Regions from separate parts of the Cytobacillus spongiae genome, predicted to be linked through region 1. Evidence: predicted binding sites of a transcription regulator. Region 1 holds the regulator's gene; each other region holds the start of a gene.
The links. The regulator Rex, encoded in region 1, represses fermentation and respiration genes when NADH is low (regulators of the CRP and FNR family bind a similar motif). The targets are predictions, from matches to a motif close to TTGTGAAATATTTCACAA.
Positions count from the first base shown of each region.

Region 2: the regulator Rex is predicted to act here: its motif matches at 1,725-1,742, upstream of LS684_RS11275 (4Fe-4S dicluster domain-containing protein).
Region 3: the regulator Rex is predicted to act here: its motif matches at 1,563-1,580, upstream of adhE (bifunctional acetaldehyde-CoA/alcohol dehydrogenase).
Region 4: the regulator Rex is predicted to act here: its motif matches at 1,546-1,563, upstream of LS684_RS02555 (4Fe-4S dicluster domain-containing protein).

Region 1 covers NZ_CP089997.1:303,871-307,075, reverse strand. Annotated here, with positions in the region: gene LS684_RS01735 (CPBP family intramembrane glutamic endopeptidase) at 1-62, shown strand, start outside; gene LS684_RS01730 (YdiK family protein) at 63-269, shown strand; gene tatC (twin-arginine translocase subunit TatC) at 296-1,036, opposite strand; gene LS684_RS01720 (twin-arginine translocase TatA/TatE family subunit) at 1,054-1,239, opposite strand; gene LS684_RS01715 (redox-sensing transcriptional repressor Rex) at 1,316-1,969, opposite strand; gene moaC (cyclic pyranopterin monophosphate synthase MoaC) at 2,153-2,641, opposite strand; gene LS684_RS01705 (ABC-F family ATP-binding cassette domain-containing protein) at 2,787-3,205, shown strand, end outside.
Region 2 covers NZ_CP089997.1:2,231,591-2,234,795, forward strand. Annotated here, with positions in the region: gene napA (nitrate reductase catalytic subunit NapA) at 1-990, opposite strand, end outside; gene LS684_RS11275 (4Fe-4S dicluster domain-containing protein) at 1,067-1,663, opposite strand; gene LS684_RS11280 (Crp/Fnr family transcriptional regulator) at 2,035-2,733, shown strand; gene LS684_RS11285 (YjcZ family sporulation protein) at 3,121-3,205, opposite strand, start outside.
Region 3 covers NZ_CP089997.1:1,897,762-1,900,966, reverse strand. Annotated here, with positions in the region: gene adhE (bifunctional acetaldehyde-CoA/alcohol dehydrogenase) at 1-1,536, opposite strand, end outside; gene LS684_RS09620 (hypothetical protein) at 1,678-1,905, opposite strand; gene LS684_RS09615 (CGNR zinc finger domain-containing protein) at 2,196-2,708, opposite strand; gene LS684_RS09610 (MDR family MFS transporter) at 2,808-3,205, shown strand, end outside.
Region 4 covers NZ_CP089997.1:479,386-482,590, reverse strand. Annotated here, with positions in the region: gene LS684_RS02560 (molybdopterin-dependent oxidoreductase) at 1-1,515, opposite strand, end outside; gene LS684_RS02555 (4Fe-4S dicluster domain-containing protein) at 1,638-2,192, shown strand; gene LS684_RS02550 (PucR family transcriptional regulator) at 2,194-3,205, shown strand, end outside.

The DNA of each region.
Region 1 (3,205 bases):
AGGAGATCGAGAAGATGCTCCGGGAAGCAGAGAAAATTCAGAGCTTTATTGGAGGATTTTAGATGAGAAGGTCACCACTGTTCTCTGGCATCGTTTACGTATGTCTTGGATTAATTTTTACCTTATTTGCTGTACAAAATGTAAGGGAAAGCGGCGAATATGGATTTATTACCTATTTATTTATCATGCTTGCCACCTTCGACCTTGGTTCAGGCATACGCATGATCATGTTTCACTTCAAGCTCAAAAAAGTGGAAAACAAAAAATGAGCCTCTCGCTTGGGAGGCTCATTTTTTTAATCATAGGATTCCATCGATTCCTGTGCTTTTTTATAAGAAAAACGGGAAATGATGATGCTTACTTCATATAGGAGCAGTAGCGGGACAGTCACCATTAAATGAGATAATAATTCTGGTGGAGTAATAAATGCTGCAATGACAATTAATACAAAATAGGCATATTTCCGAACTTGGCTTAAAAACATTGGCGTAACTAATCCAAGCCTCGTTAGAAACATAATCACAACCGGCAATTGAAATAAAAATCCAAATGGGAGTGTTAGCTGAAATAAAAACTGAAAATATTCATTGATTCCAATCACTTGGTTAATATTTAATCGGTCGGAAATTCGGGTCATAAAGTCTATGACAAACGGAAAGAGAATAAAGTAAGAAAAAGCAATCCCCCCGATAAATAATAGAACCGAGATGGGAATATAGCTTAATGTAACCTTTCGTTCTTTTTCATAGAGACCTGGACTAATAAATGACCACAATTGATATAAAATAACAGGTGATGTAAGAACAAAGGCAATAATAAAGGCAAATTGCATGTACACTTTAATCGGATCCGTTAAACGGAACGCATTCATCGTAAGCTCTTTTGCCTCATCTGCATTTTGCAGGAAGACTATTAACGGCTCAGCTACGAAAAAGCTCAAAATGACAGCAATAAAGAAGAAAACGACTGAAATCACTAGCCGTTTTCTTAATTCACCTATATGTTCAAACATCGTCATGTCTTTATGAGAATCCATAACGCTTCATCCTAACATTACTTAACTTCTTTATCTTTTTTCACATCATCGTCATCGTCGTCCGCTAGACCCTTCGTCGCATTCTTGAACTCACGAAGTGTATTTCCTGCCGCTTTACCAAGCTCAGGTAGCTTTTTTGGACCGAATACTAATAATGCTACAAATACAATTAGTAAGAGGCTTCCCATACCAACGTTCATCATTTTAGCCTCACCTCCCTTTCTCTATCATAACGTTTTTATACTGATGTTCAACTGTTTTCTATTGGATAGAATAAATTTAAGATTCCACTTGTTCATTCGGATAATGCTTTAAGAAATAGACGAGAGACTGAAGCTCAACTGCCAAATCAATATGATGAATACGAATCGTTGAAGGCACATTTAATCGAGCCGGTGTAAAATTCAAAATCCCCTTAATATTGACCTCTACAATTCGATCGGTAATCGTTTGCGCAACTGGCGCTGGTACGGTTAAGATCGCTACCTGCACATCATGTTCTTTAATCTTTTCTTCAAGGTCATCCATGTGATAGATGGGAACACTTCCGATTTTTTTCCCGACGCGATCTTCGGACACATCAAAAGCAATTTCGATCTTTGTATTATTATTCTTTAAAAAATTATAATTTAAAAATGCCGTTCCTAAGTTTCCGACCCCAATTAACGCAACCTTTGTAAGCTCGTCCTGGTCGAGTGTTTTTCGAAAGAAGGATAATAAATAATTCACATTATACCCATATCCCTTCTTTCCTAAAGCACCAAAATAAGAAAAATCTCTACGTATTGTTGCAGAATCGACCTTTACGGCTTCACTTAACTCAGCAGATGAAACCCGCTGTTTTCCTGAAGAATGTAAGTTTTTTAAAAAACGATAATATAATGGCAGCCGCTTGGCTGTCGCTTGCGGAATTTTGATGGTTTCATTATTCATATCAATCTCCCCCGCTCCCCTACTCTAGTATTTGTTGTTTTCCTTAAGAGACCGTTAATCTTCGTTAACCTTCTGTAGGCTCTCAGATGGTGCAGTCATCCTTCTTCATCAAGAGATTTCTTCGTGTATCTCCACACAAATAGTCATCCTGCTAAGTCCCTTTACCAGAAAGATTCTTTTTTACTATAGCTTTTCTCGTTTAAAGTCACCGTTTTTCCCGCCTGTTTTCTCTACTAAATACGTTTGACCTATTACCATTCCTTTATCAACTGCCTTACACATATCATAGACAGTAAGGGCACAAACGGACGCAGCTGTTAGCGCTTCCATTTCAACACCTGTATTACCCTTTGTTTTGACGGCTGCTTCTATTTCTAGAATATAGTCTTCCTCTTTCACTGTCCATGCAAATGATATGTCTACTCCAGTTAATGGGAGTGGATGGCACATTGGAATTAGCTCGCTCGTTTTTTTACAAGCCATGACTCCAGCTACCTGGGCGACGGCAAGCACATCCCCTTTTTTCATTTGTTGATTAGTAATTCTCTCATAAATTTCTTTATTAACTGTAATGCTAGAATGAGCAATTGCCGTTCTTATTGTTTCTGGCTTATCACTCACATCCACCATCTTTGCTCTTCCTTCTTGATTAAAGTGTGTAAATTCTGTCATCTTTAAAAAACACCTCTCTATCAAAATATACACTATTTTATTCCATCTGTGTATGAACTTTGTACGTTACTTCACAAGTTTACTCTTATTGCTCGAATTATAGAAGATAAGTTACACTATTTCTATAACATTGAGGTGAAAGAACATGATTTTATTACAAGTAAACCAATTAAATAAATATTTTGGTGCTGACCTTATTTTATCGAATATAAAGCTAGAAGTACAATCCAGGGACCGAATAGCGCTCGTTGGGCGAAATGGTGCAGGTAAGTCGACTCTTTTAAAGATCATTGCAGGACAGCTTTCCTATGAATCTGGAGACATGATTAAACCAAAAGGAGTCGAAATTGGCTATCTTGCTCAAAACACAGGACTCGCTTCAGAATTATCGATTTGGGATGAAATGCTTACCGTGTTCAACCATCTTCGTCAAATGGAAAAAGATTTGCGCAGATTAGAAGAAAAGATGGCGAACCCAAATATCTTTGATCAGCCTACTGAGTATGAGCGCATCTTAAAAGAGTATGATTTGCTTCAGGTGGAATTTAAAGAGCGGGGCGGCTA
Region 2 (3,205 bases), 1.9 Mb from region 1:
ATCAAAAGAAATATTCCATACCTGATCCGCAACTTTTCCAACTTCTGATGCTTCATATTGATCATCGTAGGTATGACCTAAATTCTCCGTGCCGGCTTTAAATTGTAAATGTTCTTCAGCAAATTGTTGATCGTATAAGTTATTTTGGATTAAATAGTTTGCTATCGCATTTGCAATGGCTAGATCGGTTTGTGGTCTAAACTCGTATACGAAATCAGCCGTTTCAGATGTACGCGAACGTCTTGTTGTTAAGTCATAATGCTTTACTCCAGCCGTGCTTAGCTTTCTCGCAGTTAAGCGAGAGTACAAGACAGGGTGCATTTCTGCCATATTTGCTCCCCATGTTACAAATACATCTGCTTCATCTAGATCCCGATAGGAGCCCATTGGTTCATCCGATTGAAAGGTGGTCATAAAACCCGCAACTGCACTTGCCATACAAAGCCTAGCATTTGGATCAATATTATTATTTAACAATCCGGCTTTCCATAGCTTTACGGAAGCATATCCTTCCATAATGGTTTGCTGTCCCGAACCCCAAAATGCAATCGACTTTGGGTCTTTTTTATTGGCTTCTATCAGCTTGCTTGCGACAAGATCTAACGCTTCTTCCCATGATGCTTCTCTAAATCCTTCCATTGTGCCTTTCTTTGATTGATCCTCTCGTATCAAAGGCTTGGTTAAACGGTCTTCTCCAAATAAGATTTTCCCTACGTAAAATCCTTTAATACAATTCAAGCCTTTACTTGAACGGTTATCAGGGTCTCCTTTTGTTGCTACGACTTTTCCATCTTTAATCCCTACTAACACTCCACACCCGGTACCACAAAAACGACATACTGTTGATTTCCATTCGTCTGGTTCAGCCGTTTCAGGTTGCTGATTCATACTACCTGTTGCAGGTGTAGCTTCCTTCTTTTTACATCCAGCAACAGCCATCGTCATCGATATAGCGGTCGCTTTTAACAACGATCTTCTTGTTAAATCCATCGCTTACTTTCCTCCCATCTTAATGAAGAAAATGAAATCTATTGAACTGGATGACAATAATCATCCAACATCCAAACTAAAATAACCCTTTTATCTCTCTAGGCTTAACGCGAATCGCAACTGGATGATCGACCACACAACGCTCCTCACATATCCCGCAGCCCACACATTTCTGTTTATTGATAATGGGTGCAAAGACGGCATGGGTCGGATCATCCGGTTTTATGTAAATATTTAATTGAATCGCTTCATCAATTAACGGACACTCACGATAACAAACTTCACAGCGCGTTCCTTGATAGGCAATACATGCTTCTTGATCGATTACTGCACTCCCCATCTCCACATCGTACACATCCGAGACATTTGATAATGCCTCTGTAGGGCAAACCTGTACGCAAGGAAAATCTGCACATAACCGGCATGGGTTTTCTCGAGCATGGATATATGGCGTGCCGATGCCTAAACCAAGCTGCTCATTCCCCATTTGAACTGAATGATAGGGACATGCTTGTATGCACTTTCCGCACCTTACACATAAAGCGAGAAATTCATCCTCATCTGCTGCACCAGGTGGCCTTAACACGGCTTTATTTCCTGTATTCATTAAGTTTAAGAGCTCATATGCTACGAGACCTCCAGCTAGTACTTTAAGAAACCCGATGCCTTTCAATGAACCAGCCTTCTTTCATTAGAGATGATACCCCTATCGTAAACGCTTCCATCCCTTTATTCTGTGATGAATTCCACAAATGGAAAATCGTTCACAAATTCACAATAATTTAAATAAACAAAATTCTTATGATTCTTCCTACTATCCTAACTTCCTCCACTCTTCTGCCTATAACATTTATCCAATATCTACTAAAATAGGGATTTATCATCTATAAATAGGAAATTGTCACATAATCATCTAAATTTTTTTCTAATACCTATGGACTTAGGGGGCTCTTATTCTTTAAGATGGCACTGACATGATTGCTGAGTAGGCATCCTTTGTTTGTTTAGGTCGGAATAGTCCAAAATAGAAAGGAGGAAATAGTCATGGAAGCGATTAATCAGCTACCTTTGAATTACGAAATCGATTTATTATTAAAATCTGCTAATAGAATAATAGAAATTCATAAAGGTCAGTACTTATTTCAAGAGGGACAAGAAGCGAAGGAATTATACATCGTACTTTCAGGGAAAATACAAGTGTCAAAAATGAACGCTGAAGGAAACGAGCTATACTTACGTTTATGCCAAGTAAATGATATTGTTGGGGAATTAACACTATTCACCGAGAATCCTAGTTACATTTTCAACGCAAAGGCGATCGAAAATTGCCAAGTAGCTGTTATTAATATTTGTGACCTAGAAGCAACTCTCTTTCAAAATAGTGCGGTTTCTTTTCAATTTTTAGTATGGATGAATGATCATATGAGAAAAACTATGACCAAATTTCGAGACCTTGTACTTAATGGAAAAAAAGGGGCCTTATATTCAACCATTATTAGACTTTGTAATAGCTATGGAGTAAAAAGAGAAGATGGAATTTTTATTACTGTACCATTAACGAATCAAGACCTGGCAAATTTCTGTGGAACGGCTCGAGAAAGTATCAGTCGAATGCTTACTGTTTTAAAAAATGAAGGCATTATTTCAATGGATCGAAAACACCTTATCATCCATAACCTTGCTTATTTAAAGAAAGAAATAGATTGTGAAAACTGCCCGATTGAATTATGTAATATTGATTAATGCGATCGAAGAACAGGTTCCCTCCCCCCCTTTTTTTTTGAAAGACAGCCATTCTCCCTTAATAAGGTGATATTCTAACAGATTGGTGTTATATACGAGGGAAGATTCCCGTCTATAAACGAAGGCTATCGTTTGGAGCGGGAGGACGCGAAATGCCACTGGTAGCAGTAGGACAGTTGAGATCCAACAGGCGAAGCCGATGATACTCGCCGCACGCCTTGTGCCATGCGAGCATCCTGGCGGAAAATTACCCATGTTTCAAAAGCAACACTGTATACGAAAACAGTCATTCAAAAAAAGAAAAGAAGCAGAATGTCTCCTGCTTCTTCTCAAGCTTTCTATTACATACTTAAAAGAGAATGCTGAAAAAGCACTCATTTCAGCTAATTAATAGCCGAAACCGCCACCAACGTATGCAGCACCAACAATAATTAATAAAATGAACAGAACAACAATTAACGCAAATCCTGAA
Region 3 (3,205 bases), 1.6 Mb from region 1:
ATCAGGACGTTTTCTTAAGTAGTAAAGGACTTTATCTACATAGCCAAGCTTCACCATTCCTGGATCCGTTACGATCAATGCCTTTGAAATGTTTGGCATTTTCGCTAAATACTGTGTTGAGTTTTTTTCAAAGTAGATTTTTGGTGGAACCTTAAACCATTGCATATTCACATTCCTTTTCGCCATCTTTTTAATATTCAATAAGTTTACAGCACCAACATTTTGAGAAACGGAGTTCCCACCGAATGTACCACAGCCGAGTGTTAGTGAAGGCAAGAAGGCATTGTAAATATCACCAATTGCCCCTTGTGAAGATGGTGCGTTAATGATAATGCGGCATGCTTTCATCCGCTTGCCAAATTCCTTCATTAATTCTTCGTTTGTTGAATGTAAGACAGCCGAATGGCCGAGCCCACCAAACTCTAGCATTTCCTCTGCTCTCTTAAAGCCTTCTTCGCTATTGTTCACCTTATAGCAAGCAAGTACTGGGCTTAGCTTTTCTCTTGATAGAGGATATTGAGGGCCGACCCCTTTTAATTCTGCTACTAACATTTTCGTATCTTCTGGAACGGTTACTCCTGCCATTTTGGCGATTTTTGCAGCAGGCATCCCCACAATCGCTGCGTTTACGGCACATGATGCTTCATTGATCACGAGCTTTTCAACCTTGATCCGTTCATCGTCCGTTAAGAAATAACAGTTATGTGAGATCATTTCCATTTTAACTTCTTCATAGATTTCTTTATCAATTATAACGGCCTGTTCTGAAGCACAGATCATTCCATTATCAAAGGTTTTTGAGAGTATTAAGTCATTGACCGCCCGGCCGATTTTCGCCGTTTTTTCTATATAACAAGGAACGTTACCAGGACCTACTCCTAATGCCGGCTTCCCTGAACTGTATGCGGATTTCACCATTCCCGCTCCACCAGTTGCTAAGATCATTGATACACCGTCATGATTCATAAGCGTTTGCGTTGCTTGTAAGGATGGCTTCTCTACCCATTGGATACAATTTTCTGGAGCTCCCGCTTTCACCGCTGCATCTCGAAGAATTCTCGCTGCTTCACTGCTACACTTTTGAGCCGATGGATGGAAAGCAAAGATAATCGGGTTTCTTGTTTTTATTGATATAAGCGCTTTAAACATCGTCGTTGACGTTGGATTGGTTACAGGAGTTACCCCGACTACTACCCCTACTGGCTCTGCGATTTCGGTAACTCCATCCTGTTCGTTTTCATGAATGACTCCAACTGTTTTATCATATTTAATATTGTTATAGATGTACTCGGTTGCGAACAAATTCTTAATGATTTTGTCCTCGTACACGCCGCGACCGGTTTCTTCAACCGCGAGCTTCGCAAGCGGCATATGCTGATCTAATCCAGCCAGAGCCATCTGTTTAACCATCTCGTCAATTTGCTCTTGATTAAATTCTTGAAATTCCTTTAGCGCTTTCTTCCCGTTTCTAACAAGCGTATCAATGACACTTGTTACTGCTTGTTGCTCCGATACTACTTTCTCTTTAACTACCATGTTCAACTCTCCTCCAAAACAAGATATTGTGAAACATTTCACAAGAACCTTCAAAAAAAAGATTCTATCTAAAAGATTGAATTAAAGCATGTCACATCTGTTGTAGCCTCTTAGTTGTTTACACGACAGGGGTTAACATTATTATTCACAAACTGGATTTCGAGGAATCTTCTCGAAGGACACATCTGTATATGCTTTTGAGCAACGTTTGACGATAATCACAAAATTGACTGTCCAGATATACGCTGGGAATTCTTCCTGATCTTTAAACATCATTGCCTCAAATTCATCGCCGATCATTTCTTCGAAAGCATCTTGCGTGTAAGTATCAGCATCTGTTGAAAAGTTTCTCCATTCACATACCATCATGTTAATCACTCCTTAGTGCTTTTCTGATTTAAATATAACACATCATCAAGATAATAGTTTGTGAAATATTGAACAAAGTTTGAATCTCATTTCGTGTTTCTAAATAAACAGTATTTCCTTATGTATATAGATCGTTCATTTAGTTGGATGAGAATCGTTACGTACATTGGTTGAAAACGCTTACATTTAATTATTATATTGAGATAATATATCCATTTAGTATATTGAACAAGTTCAAGTAAGTAGCCAAGGTTTATCTGACTCCTTAGAAGATCTCAATGATCTTTTGCCTATTTCTTATTTTTCTCCCGGTATTTCCTTACTTTCGCGATTGTACCACAAGCTCTACCAGTTGAGCTGTTCTTGTTCATACTACACCATTTCTTTGTACTGCTTTTAGAAGCGTCGTAAAATGCCCATTGGCAATCAGGGCAAATCTTATATCGATGAAATTGGCCTTCTTCAACTTTCTGTAAGACGAGAATCAGTATATGATCAATGATACTATGTCGGTTGGTGAAAAATTCTAACCGATATTTCCCACTCCCAGTTGTCATTTGTGTATGTACATTCCTTCGAATGATCCATTGGTTCATGCCCTCTATCGTGCCGCTTGCCAAGGCATGTCGGAGTTCATTTCGAAATAAACGAACATCTGGTAGAGCATCTGTATTCTCTCGTATAGAAAAAATCTGTAAATCGTCTTGAGTGTGCAGGTTTTCTATAGGGATTCTGTTGTCGTTCGATATTTCCCATGTATTGAGGAACAGGAGGAGTTCGTCATTTTCATTTCCTTTATCCATTGTAACCACCAATCGTTTTTGAGAGTTGCACTTTTGTCTAGTATATCATAAACTATTTGTAACCACCAAAATATATTGAAGGTTACACGGAGGATACGTATGAATGCTTCTACAAAAATCACCTTAACTTCAGGGTTCTTCTTAAATTTTGCCGGATTTGCCGTATTTTCATTTTTGGCCGTGTATTTGTCGAATTCCATTGGGCTAACACCATGGGAGACTGGAACGGTCTTATCCTTGCTTACCTTGTCTTCCCGAGCTTTGCCACTTTTCACAGGCATAATGGGAGATCAATTGGGATATAAACGGATGATGGGAATCGGTCTATTCCTTAGAGGAATCGGATTTGTTGTCTTGGCTTACGCACCTTCTTTTCTTGAGGTGTCAGTAGCCGTACTTTTAATTGGAATTGGCGCTGCATGCTACGAGCCTGCTGCCTTAGCCTTTTTTTCTCAAGAAGAAAATCCAAGCGTAAGAAAGAAATCCTTTATTTATTT
Region 4 (3,205 bases), 180 kb from region 1:
AATTTTTAATTTTTGATAAAGATCGGTTGTAAATTCTTCCTCAATAAAGTCCTCAATCGATTTTTCATATGGAAATGTTGAAAAGCCTGGCCTTAACTCATTTAAACGTTTTGCCAAGAGCCTCATAATTTCTAAATCGCTTTTACTTTCATAATATGGTTCGATGGCTGGTTCATTGATGCCCATCCAATGGTGCCAATAGCTTGGAACAATATCCCATTCTTCAAAATTGGTTGTAGTTGGTAATACAATATCTGATAAATTGGCAGTTGGAGTTAGAAACTGATCGACAGTTACAACTAGATCTAAGTTATGGAGTAGCTTCTCCAATAATTTTTGATCAGGATTTTGGGTAAGGAGATTCCTGCATGAAACCCATAGCATTTTAATTGGAGGTTCCTTTGCTTCCATTAGACCCTTAGCGAAATCGTTCATATGAAGTGGACGTACACTACTTACTTCGTTATAACCATTTTGATAATATTTCATAATCTTATTTGTGAATTCTAAGCTTGCCTGTTGAGCGTACAAAATCCCCGAGCCTTTTTTTCCAACATTCCCTGTCATAGCCATTAACGCGTTGATGGCTCGGATATTTTGACCACCATTTTTATTCCTTTGAAACCCGAATCCTATCCAAACCATTGCATTTGTTCCGATGATGGTTTCCGCTAATTTCTCAACGATTTCCTTCTCAAGTCCACATTCTTTTAGGAGTTCATCTATTTCTAAAGAATGGAGATAAGTGAGGAAGACTTCGAAACCAACTGTATTTTGATCGATAAAATGATTATCAATCCCATTCTTCTCTACAATTGTTTTAGCAATAGCAAGAGCCATGGCCCCATCTGTACCTGGTTTAATTTGAACGTATATGTCAGATTTCTTCGCAGTAGCAGTATAAACAGGGTCAATCGTAATAATGGTAGCCCCTCTGCTTTTGGCTTTATATAAATAGGGAACTGAGTGAATCGATGTCCATACAGGATTGCTTCCCCACAAGATAATTGTTTTGGCATAGCTTAGTTGCTCTGGTTCTGACGTTTTGTAACCACCAAAATCATAGATGGAAGCATCCAATCCCGATGACCAACAAGGCGAACCAACAGCACGAGAGGTCTGGCCTAAACTATTAAAAAACCCCTCAACACTATTATGCAAGAGACCAAAATTCCCAGAATACTTATTTAAAGCAAGAGCAAGATTTGATTCATACCGGTCATAAAGCTCGACGATTTTTCTACAAATCCTATCAATTGCCTCATCCCATGTTGTTCTATTCCATTCCCCGCTCCCTCTTTTGCTTTGAATCATCGGATACTTAAGCCGCTCAGGATGGTAGACATGAGACAAATAATTGTATCCCTTAGGACACAGCTTTCCTGAAGTATAGCCATGCTTCTTATCACCCGTTACTTTTACTAACTTGCCGTTTCTTGTATATCCGAGCATCGCGCAGCTGCTGTAACAGTTTCTAGGGCAAACGTGACGAGACATTTTATAAAAGGTATCCATTCATCATTCCCCTGACTATTTTTATGGATTTTGTGAAATTCATCACATTGTCACTGAATTACTTCCCATTATAAACTAAAATAGTATTAAGAATATACCCTTTCTAAAAGAGGTGAAGCTCTATGAAACAATTAGCCTTTTTTATAGATATAGATAAATGTATTTATTGCAATTCTTGTACCTTTGCTTGTAACAATGAAAATCGTACAGGAGATTATAAAAGGCGAAAGGTTCTATCCTTTTCTGATAGCCATTCATTTGAAGAGATGCATTTCTCTATGTCTTGCAATCACTGTGAGACTCCTGCATGTATGACCGTATGTAGCCGTAATTGCATTCGGAAAATGCGCAATGGAATTGTTGTTCTAAATCCACATTCCTGTGACGGTTGTGGAAAATGTGAGTCTGTATGTCCTTTTCAAGCGATATCTATTAATACGGCAACTAAAAAAGCAGATAAATGCGACATGTGCTATAGCAGGTTACAACAGAATGAAGCACCTGTATGTGTAGAATCCTGCATTGCCGGCGCAATAAAAATTGGTGATATTCATGCACATGATGCCTCTGAATACTCGACTTCCTTTGGGGAATTTTCGATGAAAAACTTCACCAACCCCTCAACCAGATTAAAATATTCTAAGAAAGACAAAATTCGAATTTGGGGTACCAATTAAGATGAAACCAGTGAATTCATTAACTTATGAAACATTAATAACTTGCAGTCCGTTTTTTTATAGCCAAATTCTTGGTGGGTGGGTAGGAAAACAAAATCTACTCCAGCATGTTGTTTTAAATGAAATGCCTAAGGAAAAAGACAGTTTGGTCATCATACCCCTCTCGGAAGATTCGATCCTTCTTGTAGAGAGTCATCTTAGGGACAACAATTGTTCAGGAATGGTACTGATTGCTTGTCCTTCGTATGATATCCCAAGCGCCATCACAGACATAGCCAACGATATACAAAAACCTTTACTTCATCTTGAAAATTTTAGCGAGGAAGAAGTATACAAACGCATGAAAGAGGTATTCTTCCTCTATGAAAACAATCTATTGTCCATGATGAAGAATGATTTAACCACTTACTGGCTTCAATTATTTCACGAGAAAGGTTTAGAACGAGTAGTTGATCAGTTTAATCAATTCCTAGGCCATGACATTTCATTATTTACTGAGAACAAGAAGCCGGTTCCTCTTTTCCCAAACAAGTATTCAGAAAAAGACTTGGTTTCTATTGACTGGAACGAGCAAGGCTCTACGGAAAAGAGACTCACAGCTGTTCACAACAAAGAAACGTTTTTAGTATGTTATCCTATTTCTGATTCAAATCAACAACACTTTGCGTACCTTTTATATGAAAATAGTTGCTCACAAACCCCATCAACTTCCTTGCTGGTAGAGTCTATCGCACCGACAATGATTTCGTGGTTAAAACAAATGGAGCTAATTCGCCATGTCCATTCAAAATATAAGGACCAATTCCTGTTTGATATTCTTCATAATAATATTGATTCTGAAAGAGAATTGATGGAGTTAGGCTTATTAAGGGGAATGGAATTTACCCCAAATGCCTTTGCTCTTTCAATGAACATAAACAGCCACCGGACCATTCCGATCGATATCATAAAGAATATTCAAAGAATCATGTTGGAGAGCCGTTTGTCAGAGGATATTATTTATACAACCTACC